DNA from 3 places in the Arthrobacter sp. SAFR-179 genome. Region 2 is predicted to be linked to each of the others. Evidence: riboswitches for the same ligand, from Rfam matches in the RefSeq annotation. Region 2 holds a riboswitch; each other region holds the start of a gene.
The links. A riboswitch is a leader RNA that binds a small molecule or an ion and turns the genes downstream of it on or off. The one in region 2 is predicted to bind S-adenosylmethionine.
Positions count from the first base shown of each region.

Region 1: linked by a shared signal. The riboswitch ahead of metX (homoserine O-acetyltransferase MetX) and the one ahead of ACR65K_RS03450 (aminotransferase class V-fold PLP-dependent enzyme) in region 2 are both predicted to bind S-adenosylmethionine.
Region 3: linked by a shared signal. The riboswitch ahead of ACR65K_RS10570 (DUF1737 domain-containing protein) and the one ahead of ACR65K_RS03450 (aminotransferase class V-fold PLP-dependent enzyme) in region 2 are both predicted to bind S-adenosylmethionine.

Region 1 is NZ_JBPFDM010000003.1:164,715-169,483, reverse strand. It holds gene ACR65K_RS07745 (HNH endonuclease signature motif containing protein) at 1-464, opposite strand, end outside; gene ACR65K_RS07740 (VOC family protein) at 656-1,294, opposite strand; gene ACR65K_RS07735 (hypothetical protein) at 1,342-1,470, opposite strand; SAM riboswitch class IV at 1,513-1,627, shown strand; gene ACR65K_RS07730 (bifunctional o-acetylhomoserine/o-acetylserine sulfhydrylase) at 1,671-2,993, shown strand; SAM riboswitch class IV at 3,096-3,211, shown strand; gene metX (homoserine O-acetyltransferase MetX) at 3,224-4,339, shown strand; gene ACR65K_RS07720 (MFS transporter) at 4,503-4,769, shown strand, end outside.
Region 2 is NZ_JBPFDM010000001.1:706,294-711,062, forward strand. It holds gene ACR65K_RS03445 (class I SAM-dependent methyltransferase) at 1-362, opposite strand, end outside; gene ACR65K_RS03450 (aminotransferase class V-fold PLP-dependent enzyme) at 464-1,882, opposite strand; SAM riboswitch class IV at 1,920-2,033, opposite strand; gene hisN (histidinol-phosphatase) at 2,187-2,999, opposite strand; gene rsgA (ribosome small subunit-dependent GTPase A) at 3,044-4,159, opposite strand; gene aroA (3-phosphoshikimate 1-carboxyvinyltransferase) at 4,149-4,769, opposite strand, start outside.
Region 3 is NZ_JBPFDM010000005.1:84,392-89,160, reverse strand. It holds gene opgC (OpgC domain-containing protein) at 1-1,541, opposite strand, end outside; SAM riboswitch class IV at 1,768-1,883, shown strand; gene ACR65K_RS10570 (DUF1737 domain-containing protein) at 1,897-2,172, shown strand; gene ACR65K_RS10565 (rhodanese-like domain-containing protein) at 2,169-2,579, shown strand; gene ACR65K_RS10560 (O-succinylhomoserine sulfhydrylase) at 2,580-3,788, shown strand; gene ACR65K_RS10555 (DUF1905 domain-containing protein) at 3,785-4,102, opposite strand; gene ACR65K_RS10550 (DUF3611 family protein) at 4,174-4,464, opposite strand; gene ACR65K_RS10545 (glutamate--cysteine ligase 2) at 4,569-4,769, opposite strand, start outside.

The DNA of each region.
Region 1 (4,769 bases), on a different contig from region 2:
AGGCCTTCGGTTTCGTCGGCAACGATTTTGGCGTGCTGCCAGGACAGGTCCCCGGCGGACAACGCTGCCAGGAGTGGCGGGAGGGAACAGACCCGGCGGGATTGCTCCACGAACGCCCCGGCAGCGCCGGAGCTGATGGTCAGGACCCCTGCGATTTCCTCCACTGCTGACATCTCCGCGAACGTGCGCTCCCGCACCGGGGCGTCCGGGGCAAGCATCGCGTACTGGAACCCAACGGCCTCGGCAACATCACGGGCTTCCACGGCAGCGAGCTGAGCCCTCAAACGGCACGAGACTTCAAGCCGTTCCAGCCGGAGTTCGTACCGCCGCTGCAACACATCCACGTCAGCCCCAACACCAACCCCGGAAGCCAGGAAAGCATCCTCAGCAGCAAGCGCATCAAGCGCAGCCACGGAGGCATGAACACCCTCCAAAGCCACCTCAACACCTGCGCCAATTCCCATACGAACATCATCCAACGGGGGTCTGACAATCGAAGTTCGCAGGCATCTTTGCGGGCCTGGCAGTCACTTAAATGAATTCGGCCGCCATCGGGTAGTGACGCCGTTGTCACCACCTGATGGCGGCCGAAGCAGGTCCGGGCAATGGCCCGGCAAACCCACTCCCGGACATGCCGGGAAGGAGGGATGGAGTGTCAGATGGTGACGGCTCCGTTGGCGGTTTCGAACGTGACCGACAGGATTCCCGGCGTTCCGTGCGGGGCCACCCACTCAACCGCAACGTCCTCAAGCGGCTTCTCCACCGGCTCACCCAGCCACTCGGTCACCCGGGAGGCGGAGCCGGCGATGGTCAGGCAGCTCATTTTGATGTTGCTGGGGTAGGCGTTGGACGGGTGCAGCGACGGGTCACCTTCCCACTTGAGCATGTACGGGACCTGGGGGTCGGCGATAAGGCCAAGGATGCCAATCTGCTTCCAGACCAGCTCCCGGCCGTCCGGGAACTTGCGGTTGCCGTTTACGGCGGCGCGGCCAAGGCGGGTCTCGAAGGGGGCGAGGTCGTCCACTTCGACGCACCAGCCCATCCAGCCGCCACCGGCCGCGGAACGGGCACGCACTGCCTGCCCGAATGGTGCCTTATCCGACGCCGGGTGGTCCAGGACCTCCACGACTTCCAGGTACTTGTGCCCGGCGAGCGGGATGATCATATTCCGGGTTCCGAACCGGGGGTGGACCCCGCCCTTCACTGCCTCAACGCCGAGGGCAGATGAAATACGTTCGGTAGTGGCCGCGAGGCCATCGGTTTCACAGGCGTAAGAGACGTGATCCATGCGCATGGCAACATCTTGGCACTTTGTGATCCGGCTCTCAGCTAAGGGTACCCTTACTGGAAACGCGGCCTGCGGAAAGTGCCGGAAACAGTGGCAAGCAGGACGACGGCGGCGTCCCCGAGCGGATGCCGGAGGGCCACCGCGCGCAGCACGAAGGCACACCCGAAGACCTTGTTCGTCACAATGCTGTCCTCAGCGGCCGCCCGGTTCCTAGACTGGGCGCAGGTCATGAGCGCCAGCGCCAAGCCCCGGCTCGCTGGCCGGCAACCCTCCATCCGCGGTGGGGTGCCCCGGGTGAGGACCTGGCTGTCCGGCACCAGCCGGCAGCAAGCGCGGCCCGTACTGCTCCATGCATGCCGGGCCCATGTCAAAGGAGATTTGGATGTCCAACGGATGGTCCTTCGAAACCCGCCAGATCCATGCAGGCCAGGAAGTGGACAGTGCCACTGGAGCCCGTGCCCTGCCGATCTACCAGACCACGTCCTTCGTGTTCCCCAGCGCCGAAAGTGCAGCCAACCGCTTTGCCCTGGCTGAACTTGCCCCCATTTACACCCGGATCGGCAACCCCACGCAGGACGCCGTCGAACAGCGGATCGCCAGCCTTGAGGGAGGCCTGGCCGCTTTGCTGCTCAGCTCCGGGCAGGCAGCGGAAACCTTCGCGGTCCTGAACATCGCGGAGGCCGGGGACCACATCGTGGCCAGCCCCAGCCTTTACGGCGGAACGTACAACCTGTTCGCCCACACCCTGAAGAAGTTCGGCATTTCGGTCACCTTCGTGGACGATCCGGACAACCTGGACCAGTGGCGCGGCGCCGTGCAGGCGAACACCAAGCTCTTTTTCGGCGAAGTGGTGTCCAATCCCCGCCAGGACGTCCTGGATGTCGAAGGCATCTCCGAGGTGGCCCACCAGGCAGGCGTGCCGCTGATCGTGGACAACACCCTGTCCACCCCGTACCTGATCCGCCCGCTGGAGTGGGGCGCCGACATCGTGATTCACTCGGCCACCAAATACCTGGGCGGCCACGGTTCGGCCATTGCCGGCGTCATTGTCGATTCCGGGAAGTTCGACTTCAGCAAGGATCCTGAGCGGTTCCCCGGCTTCAACACTCCGGACCCCACGTACAACGGCCTGGTCTACGCACGCGACCTGGGAGAAGGCGGCGCACTCGGAGCCAACCTGTCCTACATCCTCAAGGCCCGGGTCCAGCTGCTGCGCGACCTCGGCTCGGCCGTGTCCCCGTTCAACGCCTTCCTGATCTCCCAGGGCCTGGAGACGCTGAGCCTGCGGGTGGAGCGTCACGTTGCCAACGCCACGGAGGTGGCGCGCTGGCTGGAAGGAAGGGACGACGTCGAATCCGTCGCCTACGCGGGGCTGCCCTCCAGCCCCTGGTACGAACGTGGCCGCAAGTACGGGCCCAAGGGGACGGGTGCCGTGGTGGCTTTCAACCTGGCCGGCGGGGCGGAGGCGGGCAAACGCTTCGTCGACGCCCTTGAACTGCACTCCCATGTTGCGAACATCGGCGACGTCCGCTCCCTGGTCATCCACCCGGCGTCGACCACCCACAGCCAGCTTTCGCCTGAGCAGCAGGCAGTGGCGGGGGTGAACCCGGGACTGGTCCGGCTGTCCGTCGGCCTGGAGCACATCGATGACATCCTGGCCGACCTGGAAGCGGGCTTCCGCGCAGCTAAGGGCGCCGCGGCCTAAGACAACAGCCGGGGCTGCAGTGAGTGCCGCCGGCAAGCCGGGAAAGTCACAACCAGTCACACTCTTGGCTTGGAACGGGGGGTGTTTCGTACACTCGAACCAGGTCATGAGTGCCAGTGACAGCCCCGGCTTGCTGGCCGGCAACCCTCCTTCCGCGGTGGGGTGCCCCGGGTGAGGACCTGGCCTGCCGGTCAAATGACGGCAGGCAAGCGCGTAGAAGAGGTCTTGCCATGACGGTTACCGTCGCCCGAACCACCATCCCCGAACACGGAATCGTCCGCTACGCCTCGATCGGGGGACTGGACCTTGAAGCCGGCGGCTACCTGCCGGACGTCACGCTGGCCTACGAAACGTGGGGCACGCTCAATGCGGACGCCAGCAACGCCGTCCTGATCGAGCATGCCCTGACCGGAAGCACCCATGTGACCCGCGGCGACACCGACGAAGAAGGCTGGTGGGAACAGCTGGCCGGCCCCGGTGCGCCCGTGGACACGGACAAGTTCTTCGTGGTGTCCATCAACATCGTTGGCGGCTGCTACGGATCAACGGGCCCGTCGTCGGCCGCCCCGGACGGCGCCCCCTGGGGTTCCCGTTTCCCCCTGGTCACGCTGCGCGACAGCACGGTGGCGGAGGCCCGCCTGGCAGACCAGTTGGGCATCAAGAGCTGGTTCGCGGTCCTGGGCGGCTCCATGGGCGGTGCCCGTGCCCTGGAGTGGGCTGTGACGTACCCGGAGAGGGTGCAGCGCTGTGCCGTCATCGCCGTGGGGGCCGCGAGCACGGCCGAGCAGATCGCCTTCGCGCAGGCCCAGACCCTGGCCATCCGCCAGGATCCGAATTTCAACGGCGGCGACTACTACGGCGGTCCCAGCCCCGAAGAAGGGCTGGCCCTTGCCCGGCGCATCGCCCACATCACATACCGCTCAGCAGCCGAACTGGAAGGCCGCTTCGGCCGTTCGCCGCAGGCGCCCGAGTCGCCCCTGAAGGGTGAAGTCCTGGCCGCCCGGGGCCGGTACCAGGTGGAAAGCTACCTTGACCACCAGGGCAACAAGCTGGTCAAGCGCTTCGACGCGAACAGCTACATTGCCCTGACCGAAGCGTTGATGAGCCATGACATCTGCCGGGGCCGGGGGACCCTCGCCGAGACCTTGGGCCGCTCAACCGCACGCTTCCTCGTGGCCGCCGTCGACTCCGACCGGCTCTATTTCCCGTCCCAATCCCATGAACTGGCCCAGGCCCTGCCAGGGGACGTCGGAGTGCACGTCATCCAGGCGCCGATCGGGCACGACGGGTTCCTGACCGAGATCGGCCAGTTGGGCGGCCAGCTGCGGGGCAGCTTCCTGGCCTGAGGCCCCCATGTGCATTCCTGCAGATGCCTTCTGCACTAATCGGCGTTGAGGTTGCACCGAAGGCAGACCATACTCATTCAAATCCGGCGTTCGTGGTGTGCATCACACCCGGCCGCCATTGACTGGTCCCAGTGGTGTCGACGACGACGCCGAAGGAGTTCACATGAGTACGGAAAGCTCCGCCGCAAGGCGTACAGAGGAAACCGACATCAAGGCCTCAGGGCTCAAGAAGGTGGTGACGGCCTCAATGGCCGGAACCGTCGTGGAGTGGTATGAGTTCTTCCTCTACGCATCCGCCGCCACCCTGGTGTTCGGGAAGGCCTTCTTCCCCAACGCCGGCACCGAACTGGACGGCATCATCGCCGCCTTCCTCACCTATGCGGTCGGCTTCGTGGCCCGCCCCATCGGCGGAATTGTCTTCGGCCACTTC
Region 2 (4,769 bases):
TCGCACCAGTGCCACGCCTGGGCAACGGTGACGACGTCGAAGCGGGCGTCGGGCAGGCCTGTCGCCTCGGCAGTCCCCGGCACGGCCGTGGCGGCCGGGTAGTGTTCCATGAGCTGGGCGAGCATGTCCGCGGAGGGGTCCACGGCGGTGACATGCAGTCCCATGTCCAGCAGCAAGGCGGTGAACTTTCCGGTGCCGGCGCCCACGTCGAGTGCATCATGGGCATCCGTGGGCACCAGCCACCGGGCTGCCTCTTCCGGGTAGCCGGGGCGGACGCGCTGGTAGTGCCTGCCGCCGTCCTGGAAGCTCTGCCCGAGTTCCCTGCGCCGCCCGTGATCAAGCTTGGGGCCACCCCGAACCACGCGTGGCCTCCTTCACCTGACGTCCTGCGGTACCTTTCGAATTTACCGCATCCTCCTGGCCGCCGGATCGATGGCCTGGACGGCAGGGGTTGGGCAGGGTGTCAGTCGTCGATGCAGGGCGCGGCGCCGGCGGTGCCCGGGGTGTTGGGTGCCCAGTGCGGGTAGGTGCGGGTGTCATTGGCGGGCACCCAGCGGCCCGCGTCCACCACGTAGTCCCAGCCCAGCCCGTTGCTCCGCAGGGCACGGATGCCGGCCAGCAGGCGTTCGGCGTCCTCCAGGCGTGAACCGACACCGAAGCTGGCGCGGAGGGAACCGGACGGCAGGCCCAGTCGCTTCAGCAGCGGGTGCGCGCAGAAGCGGCCGTCCCGCAGTCCCACGCCGTGCTCTGCCGAGAGGTACGCCGCCACCAGTCCTGCGTCGTAGCCCTCAACGGAGAAGTTGACCACGCCGATGGTGTCCGTTTCCGGGTTGGTGTCCTTGAAGATCTGGTGGACGGTGACGCCGTCGATCTCCTGCAGGCCCTCCACCAGGAAGGAACGGATGGCGGACTCGTGGGCATGCCAGCGTTCCTGGTCCAGCCCGGCAATGACCTGGGTGGCGCGGGCCAGTGTGGCGGCTCCCAGGACGTTCGGTGAGCCCCCCTCATGGCGCGCCGGTCCAGTGGCCCAGCTGACGCCGTCGAGCCTGGCTTCCTTGACCGCGCCGCCGCCCGCGAGGTGCGGGACGCCGGTGTCCAGCCAGTCCGGGCGTCCCACCAGGACGCCGGCGCCGAAGGGCGCATACAGCTTGTGGCCGGAGAAGGCGAGGTAGTCGACGTCGTCCGCGCTGATATCCACGCGGCGGTGGGGGGCGAGCTGGGCGGCATCTACCACGATCCGTGCACCATGCTCATGGGCCAGCGCGGCCAGGGCGCGGATGGGCAGGATTTCGCCGGTGACGTTGGAGGCTCCGGTAACCGCGAGCAGGCTGACGCCGCCCTGGCTCAGCTCCGCGCGGACGGCGTCGATGGTTTCGGTGATGGTGTCGGCGGCAACGATGCTGCGGTGCGGGACGCCCTGCCACGGCAGGAGGTTGGCGTGGTGTTCGATGTCCAGGTAGAGCACCTCGCCGTCGTGCCGGCCATTGGTCACCGGCAGGCAACCGGCCAGCAGGTTCAGCGAATCGGTGGTGTTGCGGGTGAAGATGACCGAATCATCCGAGCGGCCGCCGACGAAATCCCTGACGATGCTGCGGGCGTTCTCATACACCGAGGTGCTGATCTGGGACGCGTATCCTGCCCCGCGGTGGACGCTCGCGTAGTAGGGGAGGATCTCGTTCAGGTAGGCCGACACCACGGACAGCGCCGGGGCGGAGGCGCCGTAATCGAGGTTGGCGTACCGCACGTGTCCGCCTGAAATCAGGGGTGCCTGGATTTCGGCGCCGGTGACGGCAGCGAGGGGCCGGCCGGCAGCGGCGTGGCGTCCGTCGGGGACGCTGGCTTCGGCAATGACGGGCTGGGGGGAGACGGTGGCAGTTGTCACAGAGACCTCACTTGATGACAGGACTCCGCCATGGGGGAATCCGCGCTTGCCGCATCCGCTCCGGACCGGCCTGGTCGTCACCCGGGGCACCCCACCGCGAATGGAGGGTTGCCGGCCAGCAAACCGGGGTTTTGCGCTGGCACTCGTGACCTGAATAAAAGCGTAGGACATGGGGCGGCCAGGATTGAAGCCGCGGCAATTGTTAAGGTGTTTATTACGTGCCGCCGAATAAACGACGCCGGACACTTCCCCAGGAAGGTGTCCGGCGTCGCATTATTCGCTTTTATGCGGAAAAGCGCATCAGTTACAGCAGATCATCCAGGTACGGGTTCAGGCGGTGCAGGACCTCCGAGTGCAGGATTGAGTTCGTGGCCAGGGCGTTTCCGCCGAACGGGCCGTCCTCGCCTTCCAGGGATGTGAACCGGCCGCCGGCCTCCACCACGATCGGCACCAGTGCGGCCATGTCATAGAGGTTCAGTTCCGGTTCGCAGGCGATGTCCACCGAGCCTTCGGCCACCATGCAGTACGACCAGAAATCGCCGTAGGCCCGGGTGCGCCAGACATCCTCGGTCAGGCCAAGGAACTCGTCCAGGTTTCCGCGTTCCTTCCACCCGCCCAGGCTGGAGTACGAGAGGGAGGCATCGGAAAGCTTCGACACGTCCGAGACGCGGAGCCGGGTGGCAGCGGCAAGGGACCTGCCCATGTACGCGCCCATGCCTTTCGCCGCCCACCAGCGCTTGCCAAGGGCCGGGGCGCTGACCACGCCCACCACCGGCTCACCCTCGTCCACGAGGGCGATCAGCGTGGCCCACACCGGAACGCCGCGGACAAAGTTCTTGGTCCCGTCAATGGGATCGATGATCCAGCGCCGCGAACCGTGGCCGGTGCTCCCGAATTCCTCGCCCAGGACGGCGTCGCGGGGGCGGGAACGGGAAAGCTGGCCGCGGATGGCTTCCTCGGCGGCCTTGTCCGCGTCGGTGACCGGCGTCAGGTCCGGCTTGGTCTCAACGTGGAGGTCCAGGGCCTTGAAGCGGCTCATGGTCTGGTCATCCACGGAGTCGGCCAGGACATGGGCCAGGCGCAGGTCATCGTTGTAGCTCGAAGCGGGTTGGATCATGGTTCCAAACTACCGTCTGCAAACGGTTCTGCCGGGAGAACGCGTCAGTTGACGCTGCCGAGCTCCTTGGTTTCCTGTGCTTCCATCCGTGGATCCGCACCCAGCAGCCGCCGCAGGGACGCCAGCCGGGCAGCCCCGGTGGGGCCTGCATGTCCGCCCGCCACCCAGTCGTCAAGGCCGCAGTCCACCGCGGCTGCCGTGTGCTTGCAGCCGCGTTCGCAGTTTTCGATGCCGGGGGAGAGGTCCGGGAAGGAGCGCAGGATCCGGTCCGGGTTCACGTGCGCCAGGCCGAAGGAGCGGATGCCGGGGGTGTCGATGATCCAGCTGCCGGGCGGCGCATCCGCCAGCCGCAAGGCAAGGGCGGAGGAGGATGTGTGGCGGCCGCGGCCGGTCACGGCGTTCACTCCGCCGGTGGCCCGCTCCGCGCCGGTCAGTGCGTTCACCATGGTGGACTTTCCGACACCTGAGTGCCCGAGCATCACGGTGACCTTGCCGTCCAGGTGGTCACGGAGGGCAGCCACCGCCGCGCTCTCCAGCCGCGCCGAGAGGCCGTCATCGGACCGGGCGTCGATGCCTGATGCCAGCGCATCGGCTGTCCGGCTGATGATGACCGGGAAGTCCAGGTGGGTGTAGTTGGAAAGGAGTTCCGCAGGGTCCTTGACGTCGGCCTTGGTGACCAGCAGGATGGGCTCGATCCCTGCGTCGTAGGCGGCCACCAGTGCGCGGTCGATGAATCCCGTGCGGGGCTCCGGGTTGGCCGCGGCCACCACGATCACCAGTTGGTCCGCGTTGGCCACCACCGCGCGCTCAATGGGGTCGGTGTCGTCGGCGCTGCGTCGCAGGAGGGTATGGCGGTCCTGGATCTTCACCAGCCGGGCCAGCGTGTCCGGTGCGCCGGACACGTCCCCCACCAGTGACACGAAATCGCCGGCAACCACTGGCGAGCGGCGCAGTTCCCGGGCGCGCGCCGCGATGACAACGCGCTCGTTCTCCGAGTCCTCGTCCACCACTGCGGTGTACCGGCCCCGGTCCACCGTGATGATCCGTCCGGTCACGGCGTCGTCATGGCTGGGGCGGTCCTTGGTGCGCGGCCGGGAACCCTTCTTGCTGGGACGGATGCGGACGTCCGATTCGTCCCAGGAACCAGTGCTACGCGCCACTGACGCGCCCTTCCGGTCCGGCTGCGGACCCCGCGTTCTGGGCCAGCATGCCGGCCCACAGCTGTGGGAAGTCCGGCATGGTCTTGGCAGTGGTGGCGATGTCCTCCACCTGGACGCCCTCCACCGCGAGTCCCAGGATGGCACCGGCCGTGGCCATGCGGTGGTCCGCGTAGCTATGCACGACGCCGCCGTGCAGCGGGGCGGGCCGGATCACCAGGCCGTCGCTGGTTTCCTCGGCGTCGCCGCCGAGCCGGTTGATCTCCGCCACCAGGGCCGCAAGCCGGTCCGTCTCGTGCCCCCTCAGGTGGGCGATCCCGCTGAGCCGGGAAGGTCCCGAGGCCAGGGCACACAAGGCTGCCACCGTCGGAGCCAGTTCACTGGTGTCCGCGAAGTCACCGCCCTTGATCTCCGGGCCGCCGGTGACGGTCAGGACGCCGTCAGCCAGGGTCACCGTGGCGCCCATGCTGGCCAGGATTCCGCGCCAAAGGTCTCCCACCTGCTGGGTTTCCGCCGGCCAGTTGGGAATCCGGACCGTCCCCCGCGAGGCAAGGGCCGCCGCAAGGAAGGGCCCGGCGTTGGACAGGTCCTGTTCGATCCGCTGGTCGAAGGC
Region 3 (4,769 bases), on a different contig from region 2:
AGGTAGAGCTTGCCTGCGCGGCGTGTGGTGAGGTCCACCACCCGCCCGAAGTCCTCCCTGGCCTTGGGCCCGTACACCATGCCCACCACCAGGCCGGAGAACAGGACGAAAAGTTCCGCGCCGGACACGAAGCCCACCGTCTCCTGGGTAAGCAGTTGGAACAGCGAAGCCATGCCCAGGTGGTTCACCACCACAAAGACGATGGCCACTCCGCGCAGCAGATCCACCCGCGAATCCCGGGTGGAGGGATCCCGGTAGCTCCAGGCCGTGGCAGCGTTGATCCGGCGGGGAATCTGCCACAAGGCCACCAGGAGAATCACCATGGCGGCAGCGACAGTCCAGGCGGCAGCCCCGGAGAGGGTGTTGCTCCGGTCGTACGTGATTCCGGAGGCAACGCCGGTGAGCGGACCCGTGACCATCGGAGATTCCTTAAGTCTCTCCAGTGCCGCTTTGGCAATATCCGGGTGGCCGGTAAGCAGCCAACTGATGCTTGCCACGCCGGTATCCCTGGTGCTGGTGCGCTCGTCCCAGACCACTGCGGCAGTCGCGGCAAACCCGGGGGACGTGGCAGTGGTTACCACCTGGTCCCACCAGCCCGTTTTGATGTCCGCCTCGGACGCCCCGCCGGAGGCAGGGCTGTAGAAGGCCGCGGTCTGGAGGAGGAAAGGCTTATTGTGCCCCTCGGAGTAGGTGCCGTAGAAGTTTTCGCTGCCGGAGTCCGTCAGCATCTCCTGGAGTTCGCCGGCCCGCGGCAGGGTGTTGGCGGCGGCACCACCGGCGGTGTCATCGTGATAAGCAGCCAGCCCCACCCAGTCCACGGCGTCATCGCCCGGGTAGAAGGGCGCGTAGGCGCTGTCTTTTCCGTCCCAGGCACCGTCACCGTTCGTGTCCAGGACGGAAAAGCCTTCGCTTCCCGGCTGCGGCGCATTCCGGTTCCGGTCGAAGGGGTAGTCCTTGCCCAGGTAAGGCGCCCACACCATGGCGGCCCGGCCGCCGTCGTACTTCCTGAACGCTGCCGCAACCGTTTGGAAGGCCTCACGGTAGGCGGCAGGTTGTTGGCCCCATGCCACCCAGCTTGTGTTCATGTCCGGGGCAAACCGGACCAGCAGCTGCCCCTTGAATCCGGCGGCGAGGCCGCGCACCTGCTGGGCGAACGCTTCTGCCTCCGGGGCGCCGAGCTGGTCCAGCGGCACCGCCGGCTTCACCGTGAGCAGGGCGTGGGCGCCTTCGGCCCCGGCCTGCTGAAGGAAACCATCGATGTCATTCCGTTCAGAATCGCGGTACGGAATGGTGATGTCGTGGCCGAAGACGGCCGGGCCTGCGCCAAGCCTGCCGCTGAATCCTGCGGCAGTGTCCTCGCCCCATTCGAGCACCGCACCGAGCCAGGGCTTCCCCTTCTCGGGTTCAGCCTCCGCCGCATGCGCAGGAGGAGCCGCCAACAGGACCATGAGCCCAATGAGGGCCGCTGCCAGAAGCGCGGCAATCGGCTGCCGGTGGTTCCGGCGGGTTGCGGCGTGGTGGTGCGATGTGACTGGCCGCATGGTGCGAAGACCCCCGGTACTCGTTGCCCTGATGACGCCGGCGGCGCCCCGGTAAGAACTTTATCGGCCCGGCGGCTGCTGACTGTGCGCGGCGGGCCGCCCACCTGCGGCGATGTCCGTCGTCGGACTGTCCTCCGGCACTGCACCTTCCCTCGGCTCAGCTCAATTACGGAACATGACGACGGCGGCGATGCGGCCTGGCGCGGCAGGTGTTACGTTTTTGGGGAGTAATGAGTACCGGTGTGAAGCCCTGACTGGCCGGTCGGCAACCCTCCCTTTCGCGGCGGGGTGCCTCAGGTGAATACTCGGCATATCGACCGATTCGAGCTGCAAGCGTGAAAGAAGGAGATCCGTCGTGTCTGACGCACCCGCCCCTGAAGAGAAACTGTCCTACCGCCTGATCAGTGGCCCGGACAACCGTGAATTCTGCGAGCGGATTTCTGCCGCCCTGGCCGAGGGCTACGTGCTGCACGGCAGCCCTGCGGCAACCTTCAACGGGACCAGCGTCATCGTGGCGCAGGCAGTGGTCCTTCCGGCAGCGATCGCCTCCGCAGACGCAGCGGTGGCCACCGCAGTGGATCAGCTGGACGCAGACTTTGAGGGCGAGTTCGACGGCGAGGGCCACGCATGAGCTACGCGGGAGACCTCACGCCCCATGAGGCATGGGAAAAGCTGCAACAGGGCGCCGTCCTGGTGGACGTCCGCACCGAGGGCGAATGGGCCCACATCGGCATCCCGGACACCAAGGCCACGGACAACGATCCCCTCTTCATCCAGTGGACCTTCCCCGGCGGCATCCCCAACCCCGACTTCGTCAAGGACCTCAAGGAGCAGGCGCCGGAGGACCCGTCCGCTGAACTGGTGTTCCTGTGCCGGTCCGGCGCCCGTTCCGTTGCGGCTGCCACCGCCGCCACGCAGGCCGGCTTCATCTCCTACAACGTGCTGGAAGGCTTTGAAGGCGAGCCGGACCGCTACGGTGAACGCACCGTCAACGGCTGGAAGAACCGCGGCCTGCCTACCAACCTCGGAAAGAACTAAGTGAGCTTCAACCAAGACGCCCCCGGCTGGAGCCCCGACACCCAGGCTGTCCGCGGCGGGCTGGACCGCACCAACTTCCAGGAAACGTCCGAGGCCATCTTCCTGAATTCCGGCTTCGTCTACGAATCCGCCGCAGCAGCTGAACGTGCCTTCACCGGCGAAGACGAGCGCTTTGTCTACTCCCGCTACGGCAACCCGTCCGTTGCCACTTTCCAGGAGCGGCTCAGGCTGCTGGAAGGCACCGAAGCATGCTTTGCGACGGCGTCGGGCATGTCCGCGGTGTTCACCGCCCTGGGTGCCCTGCTCGCTGCGGGGGACCGGGTGGTGGCCGCCCGTTCGCTCTTCGGTTCCTGCTTTGTGATTCTGAACGAGATCCTCCCGCGGTGGGGCGTGGAGACGGTCTTCGTGGATGGTCCGGACCTGGACCAGTGGCGCGAAGCCCTCTCCCAGCCCACCACCGCCGTCTTCTTCGAATCCCCGTCCAACCCCATGCAGGAGATCGTGGACATCGCCGCGGTCAGCGAACTTGCGCATGCTGCCGGGGCCACCGTGGTGGCGGACAACGTCTTTGCCACTCCCCTGCTGCAGCGCTGCGGGGACCTGGGCGCGGACGTCATCGTTTACTCGGGCACCAAGCACATCGACGGGCAGGGCAGGGTGATGGGCGGCGCCATCCTGGGCACCAAGGAGTTCATCGATGGCCCGGTGAAGCAGCTGATGCGCCATACCGGGCCGGCGCTCTCCGCGTTCAACGCCTGGGTCCTGACCAAGGGCCTGGAGACCATGAGCCTGCGGGTAAGCCATTCCTCTGCCACCGCCCTGCGGCTCGCGGAGTGGCTGGAGCAACAGCCTGCCGTGAGCTGGGTGAAGTATCCGCTGCTCACGTCCCACCCACAGTATGAGCTGGCCGCAAGGCAGATGAGCGCCGGCGGTACAGTCCTCACCCTTGAGCTCGCTTCCTCCGGTGGGCGCTCCGGCAAGGAAGCGGCCTTCGCACTGCTGGACGGGCTGCGGATCATAGACATCTCCAACAACCTCGGCGATTCCAAGTCCCTGATCACGCACCCCGCCACCACAACGCACCGCGCGATGGGCCCGGAGGGTCGTGCCGCCATTGGCCTCACTGACGGTGTGGTCCGGCTTTCCGTGGGTCTTGAGGATGTTGACGACCTGATCGGCGACCTGGAACAGGCACTGAAGCAGATCTAGCCGGGCGGGGAATGGTCCGTCCGGACTTCCAGGTGGACTTGCACGCTGTCACCGTCCTTGAGGTGCGCCTTGTCCCTGACTTCCTTTTTGACGGGCAGCAGGTACGACGCGCTTTTGCTGTCGCGGAACAGCGACGTCTGCCACGAATGGCCGTCCACCTCGGCCTGGACTTTGACGGAGCCGAATGCCTTGCTGGCCCCTGCCGTTAGGGCGCGGACGTCGTCCGCCACCTCTGGCGGCAGGGTCAGGAAGTGCCAGCCGGCTTCGCCTGGGTACAACCACAGTTCGGCTTTGAAGGAATACGACGGCGTCACGCGCCGAGTATGGCACGCCGCCCCCGCAGGTGCCACAGATTTCGCCGGTGTGGCTATGAGCCGGCTAGAACCTAAAGTGTCGGCTTCGTCGTCTGCTGCTCTGAAGGAAGTGAAACCAAGGCGAGATAGCGCATTACCAGGGCCGCTGAAATCAGGGCCGCCGAGAACGGCAGGCAACCCTGGGCCGCCAGGACATAGATTTGCGTCAAGGCGAAGAAGAAGCCGTTGGAACCGTTTAACGTATAGGTTCCGATCGTCTGCATAAACGTGTTTGAAAACAACAGGATCAACAGGCCCACCGCACCCAGGATGATTCCCGCCCACAAGGTGCGCCGATACAGCATAGACTTCGCGTTTTCCACCAATTCAATCCCCCAACTACAAGAGCAGCCCATGGCACCGTTAACCCACCTAAGCACGGGCTGGAATGCTCGACAAGGCTCGGGGAAATCGGGCCGGCTATCCTTCAGGACTGGCGGACGCGCAGCAACTCAGGCGTGGCCTCCACATCTGCAAGATCCAGGGCATCGCGCATTGTGACGTGGACGGCCTGCCGGACCACGGCGCCGAACCCCATGTCCTCCGGGGGCGGTCCCGCCAAGGCCTTTTCGCGGGCGCGGCGCTGTTCAGCGGCTCCAGTTCCGCGGGCGATGATGTCCTCCACGCC